Regions from separate parts of the Cellvibrio sp. KY-GH-1 genome, predicted to be linked through region 1. Evidence: predicted binding sites of a transcription regulator. Region 1 holds the regulator's gene; the other holds the start of a gene.
What was found. The regulator PhoB, encoded in region 1, activates phosphate uptake and scavenging genes when phosphate is short. The targets are predictions, from matches to a motif close to TGTCATAAANNTGTAACA.
Positions count from the first base shown of each region.

Region 2: D0C16_RS09640 (PstS family phosphate ABC transporter substrate-binding protein) is a predicted target of PhoB. The motif match lies at 1,852-1,869, and genes of this name have one in related genera.

Region 1 covers NZ_CP031728.1:4,169,640-4,172,811, reverse strand. The annotation lists gene D0C16_RS17630 (hypothetical protein) at 1-787, shown strand, start outside; gene phoB (phosphate regulon transcriptional regulator PhoB) at 1,316-2,014, shown strand; gene phoR (phosphate regulon sensor histidine kinase PhoR) at 2,166-3,172, shown strand, end outside.
Region 2 covers NZ_CP031728.1:2,227,403-2,230,574, forward strand. The annotation lists gene D0C16_RS09635 (ABC transporter permease subunit) at 1-611, opposite strand, end outside; gene D0C16_RS09640 (PstS family phosphate ABC transporter substrate-binding protein) at 771-1,742, opposite strand; gene D0C16_RS09645 (ClpXP protease specificity-enhancing factor) at 1,935-2,351, opposite strand; gene D0C16_RS09650 (ubiquinol-cytochrome c reductase) at 2,458-3,172, opposite strand, start outside.

The DNA of each region.
Region 1 (3,172 bases):
AGCTGGCAACCGAGTCTACTTGTCCCTCCAGGTGCAAAACGCGGATCTTGGTTGGCAATTTCCGGAAGTCCAGCTGAATAACGCCTATGTAACTTTGGTAAGCACTAATGGCTCAACGTTTATCTATGAAGTTTTGGCACTGGAAAACCTGCCCTCAACCAGCCTGACGTCGATCTACCTTAACTACCAACAACTGAACGCCAACCTGAACGTAACGCGCACCATCGGTATTTACGAGACTATTACTAGTGCAGTAAACGGGGCCAACCCGCTGGCAACCACCCTGACTACGTTGGTCGATACCGCTAGTTGTAACGGTAACTCGTCATCAACCACTAACAGCAGTTCAACAGCGACGCAAAGCTCAGGAGCTACAACCTCAAGCGCGAGTTCATCCAGCCCTACAGTTGTTTGCGAAACTCAGGCAGGTGTTGACAAGGGTACTGCCAGCCTTGGTTTCGGTGTACTACAGGGACAAAACGTCTTTCTGAGCCTGCAGTTGCGCAACGCGAATTACATCTCAACCATCCAGATCAGTCTGCCCGAGGCCGATGTCGTGGAAGTGTTTAATAGCGGCGGCAAGCGAATTTTCCAGGTCAGTGCTCTGCAAAATATCCCGGCAGTCGCCAATTTCCAGCTGAATTACGGATTTCAGCAAACAATTGCCAATCAAAACGTATGGCGTGATGTCGCTATTCACGACACCATTACCGGAGCCATCAACGGTATTTTCCCACTCAGCACATCTTCCAGCCTGCTGGTGGATGCGGCTAGTTGCGTCCAATAATATTCCCGATTAAGGGAATATTATTCCTGCATGATAGTTACTTTAACAATCAAGCAGGCCAGCGATAAAACGCCCTTGTGGCGCATTTTTTAATGTTAACGTTAAAGTATGCGCCACTCGGTCAACCCTCTCGATAATACTCACCGAGCAGCACGTTTTGCGGCTTCATCTACCAATTCGATAAGCGTTAGCACCGATTGCCGATGCAGGTATCGCAGTTTCACGCGGTGCAGCCATCTATGACGCTATTAGCGATCAACGGAAACCTCCGATTGACGCCCTCCTGTGACATTATCGAAGGTCATACTTGGTAACAAAATACATCGCCTAAACACACTAACGAACAATACAGGTTTGGCGGAGCGTTTGCCCCTTAGAACAGCGTTCATAAAGATCTTACGTGCTATATTTCCCCCAAATATCCTGCACACTGTCATAAATGTGTAACACTGAACTTATTTAATAAGCTGCAATATTAGCTTCATAAATACCGAAGCTTCCCGTGGTTTACTCAGGCAGAGCACCTTTATGACTGGTCGCAAAATTCTGATCGTTGATGATGAATCCGCTATTCGCGATATGTTGCGCGTGGCACTGGAGATGGCTGAGTATCAAGTCATGGAGGCGAGCAATGCGCAGGATGCTCACGGCCTGATCATTGATGAAAAGCCTGACTTAATCCTGCTCGACTGGATGATGCCCGGCACCAGCGGTATCGAATTGGCGCGCCGGTTGAAGCGCGATGAGGTGACCTCGGCAACTCCGATCATCATGCTGACCGCCAAAGGTGAAGAGGACAACAAAATTCAGGGCCTGGAAGTGGGCGCTGACGATTACATCACCAAACCCTTTTCCCCGCGTGAGCTGGTCGCGCGCTTGAAGGCAGTATTGCGCCGCGCCGATCCGCAAATCAATTCCGCCCCCATTACCGTTCAGGGCTTGTGTCTGGACCCCGCCAGCCACCGCGTGACCATCAATGATCAGTCGGTCGATATGGGCCCCACCGAATATCGGCTGCTGGAATTTTTCCTCACTCACCAGGAACGGGCTTATACTCGCAGCCAATTACTGGATCATGTGTGGGGCGGCAATGTTTATGTGGAAGAGCGGACGGTAGATGTGCATATTCGCCGCCTGCGCAAAGCTCTGACCATAGACGGCCATGAAGACTTGATCCAGACCGTACGCGGTACCGGTTACCGTTTCTCCACTCGCATTGAAGCCTGATTTCACTCTGCGGTGAGTATCCGGAGGTAGAAACCTCTGCAAGACCATCGGAGACAGGGACGTCGACGATGAGCCCCCATGGATGGGTTCACGGCGTGTCTTGCAGAGGTTTCTACCTCCGGATACGGATTAAGAACTAAGAGGCTCCCCCTTGCTTAAAGGTTTCAGTACCGAACTCCAACGTATTCTGGTCATCCTCGTTGTCTGCAGCGTGATTGGCTTTTTTAGCGACCATTATGCGCTTTGGATGCTATTTGGCTGTGCGATTTATATTCTCTGGATGCTCTGGCAGATGCGCCGTCTCAACCAATGGCTGGTGCGTCAGGAGAGCGAACACCCGCCCGAAGCCAGCGGTATCTGGGGCCAGATCTTCGACAATATCTACCAATTACAACGCGACCAGCGGCTGGAAAAAGAAAACCTGCAAGCGGTGATTAAACGCATTCAGGAAATCAGCTCTGCACTAAAAGATGGCCTGGTAATTCTGGATGCGCGCGGCCATCTGGATTTCTGGAACCCGGCCGCACACCGAATGCTGGCGCTCAGCACCAAAGACCAGGGGCAATCGGTCATCAACTTTATCCGCCACCCCAAATTCGTGACCTACTTTGAAGAAGGCAACTACGAGGAACCACTGGAACTGCCGTCCTCGCGCTTCGCGTCCAAACAGCTGCAATTCCAGATCACCCTGTTTGGCAAGAATGAACGGTTAATTGTAATTCGCGACGTAACACAGCTGCATAACCTGGAAAAAATGCGCCAGGACTTCATTGCCAACGTCTCCCACGAACTGCGTACACCGCTGACGGTTATCAACGGCTATGTAGAAACCCTGGTGGATAACAACACTACACCTACGTGGATTAAGCCGTTGCAGCAAATGTTGCAGCAATCCAAGCGCATGTCGCTATTGATTAATGATTTGCTGGTGTTATCCAAACTGGAAACCACTGAAGCCGGCCACAACCACAAGCCAATCAATATCGAACAGCTACTCGCGATTGTAAAAAGCGAAGCCGAAGTGTTGAGTAAAGAAAAGGAACAGCAGCTCACGCTCATCTGCAACAACACCACCAAGCCCTTGCAGTTACCTGGAAATGAAAAGGAATTACACAGCGCCTTTTCCAACCTGGTTATCAACGCGGTAAAGTACACGCC
Region 2 (3,172 bases), 1.9 Mb from region 1:
GTCTCCTGAATCGCTAATACGCTTAAAGCACTGCCCTTCTCATCCAATTGAATTGGCTGATCGCCTAGTGGAAATTCAATGCTAGGAGTAATTTGACGTTTGTCGTTTGGGTAGCTGAGTTCATATTCTGTTTTCGCGACAGCAACCTGACCATTGTTATAGCCGTAAGCTACCAGACCATGATCAGCCGTACTGGTTGCCAGCGCCGAAAATTCGCTGCGTTCCGATTTTGGCATTTGAGCAGACAGCAGGGTTTTACCGTCATCCACGGTGAAGAAACTAATAGCGCCACTGCGTTTAAAGTTGCCACCAATTTCTTCATAGCGCTCCAGGGTCAGGAATTCTGTTTCATCTTCCGGCGCTTGATGAAGGGCCTCAGGTGTATAAGTTTTGACTACCTCTACCGATGCCCCACGAAACAGGGGTGCGATCTCAGAGAAAAGGTAGAAAAATATCAACCCCAATGAAAAAACAACCGCCATGCCGGCGGTCATCACTCCATAACGGGATAAGCCATCCTTAAATTTGCGTAGGCGACGCAGGCGGTTGCGCTGTTCGAGTGTCGGCATCAAGCTGACGGTTTCTTTTACCAAGGGAATGGGTTCGGACATGGTCTGCTCACCTGATTAAACTTCTGGCACGAGAATCCTAACAATCAAAAATGACACTTTTGTTACAAAACCCGATTTGATTGTCATTTTTCTGTAACACAAATCACTAGGACGAAAAAAAGCCGCCCATCGGGGCGGCCTTTAACATCAGCAAATTAGTTATTTTTGCAGATCAGCCAGCGCTTTGGTGGTCATGGTCGACGGCAGCGGGATATAACCATCACGCACTACAGTTTCCTGACCTTGCTTGGAGAGAACCATCTTCAAAAACTCGAGCTGCAGAGCATCCAGCTTGCGATTTGGGTGCTTATTGATGTAAACATACAACACGCGCGCCAGAGGATAGGTGCCATCCAATGCGTGAGTTGCATCAGGCGTTATGAATGGTTGTCCATCTTTCTTGGAGAGTGGCAACGCACGCACGCCAGAAGTGATGTAACCAATACCTGAGTAACCAATACCGTTGATCGACTCTGATACACCCTGCACTACCGAAGCAGAACCTGGTTGCTCATTGATAGTTGCTTTGAAGTCACCTTTACACAGGGCTTCATCCTTAAAGTAACCGTAGGTACCCGATACTGCGTTACGGCTGTAGATGGTGAAATCGCGGTTCGCCCATGCACCCTCAAGACCTACCTCACCCCAACGGGTGATATCTTTAGCTTCGCCGCACTTGCGGGTAGCAGAGAAAATGGCATCCACTTGTTGCAGCGACAAACCTTTTACCGGGTTGTCCTTGTTTACATAGACTGCTAAAACATCGATCGCCACAGGCACAGCAGTTGGCTTGTAACCGTATTTTGCTTCGAAAGCCTGAACTTCTTCAGCTTTCATTTCACGGCTCATTGGGCCGAAGTTAGCAGTACCTTCGATCAACGCTGGTGGCGCAGTTGAAGAACCAGCACCTTGAATCTGGATGTTTACATTCGGGTACAGCTTTTTGAAATCTTCTGCCCAAAGGGTCATCAAGTTGTTCAGTGTGTCTGAACCAATTGAGTTAACGTTGCCGGAAACCCCTGTTGCCACCTTGTATTCCGGCAACTTTGGATCAACGGCAGCCTGCAGTGCAGCAGTGCAAACCATAGAGCCGGCCAATACCAGCCCCTTGATAATGTTCTTGGCGTTCATAGAGCGCTCCGTTAGTCATTGCGTAGATTGGTTAGATGGCAAGGTTGCCTTACCACTGAGCGCTACTCTAACGAGCGAATATGACAGTAATGTGACCAACGAATGTTTTTGTCACAAATATGTCGCACAAGCGTCACAAACCTGCACCTAAAGCAACAACACCAGCCGCAGCTGGTGTTGTTGAGTCTAGTTTTATTTCACAACCCTGAGTCCGGGCCGTTTCGCCCCATCCCCTATTGACTTAACCGGTGGTGTAGGTGGGGTAGGAGGCGGCACCGGCGGCTGGGGATGTGCCTCCGCCTCAAACATCATCCCCTGGCCATTTTCACGGGCATAGATACCCAGAACGGCGCCTGTGGGGATATACAGATTATTCACCACACCACTAAAACGAGCATTAAAGGAAACCGCCGTATTATCCATAAAAAAATCTTTCACTGCAGTGGGTGATATATTCAAGATGATCTGACCATCTTTGTTGACATGCTGCTGGGGTACCTGGGTTCCTTGCACATGGGCATCCACCAAAATATGAGGGGTGCAATTATTGTCCAATATCCATTCGTAGATGGCGCGCAAAAAGTAAGGGCGACTGGAAGACATGGACATAAAATTTTCCTTGAAAGTAAACAACATCATCAAGTTACAGGGATTCAACAATAGACTCAAACAAAAAGGGCGACTTGCGTCGCCCTTTTTGTTTGTTGCAGATCTATCAGTGAATTTCTCGCCAGAACTCACGGTTCAGGAAGTATACAAAGATAAATAAAATTACCAGAAAGCCCAAGACATAGTATCCAATGCCCTGACGCTTTACAGCGATTGGCTCAGCCACATACTCCAGGAAGTTAACAAGGTCATACACCGCCTCATCAAACTCAGCTTGAGACATAGAACCCTTAACTTTACCTTCTTTGAGCGCACCGCAATGCTCATCGATTTCCACCTGACCAACATCGTTGCGCAACGCGCCACCGTGATGATTCAGTTTTGGGCCGGCACCGCATTCAAGCAAGCCTTGCGGGCCGATTAACACGTGCGGCATACCCACATTAGGAAATACACGGTTGTTAACACCCCATGGGCGGGTTTCATCTTTGTAGAAGTTACGCAAATAGGTATAAATCCACTCAGGTGAGCGTGCACGCGCAACCAAAGTCAAATCCGGAGGAACCACACCAAACCAAATTTTGGCTTGCTGGGGCTTCATAGCAATCTCCATCAATTGACCGATACGTTGATCGCCGAAAATCAGGTTTTGCTCCATCACATCATGGGGAATACCCAAGTCATCAGCTACACGCTCAAAACGGGAATATTTCAGTGAATGGCAACCCATACAGTAGTTCGTGAAATATTTGGCGCCACGCTGCAATGAATCCTTGTCATTCAGGTCAGCCTCCATGTAATCACAAGGAATCGCACCGCAA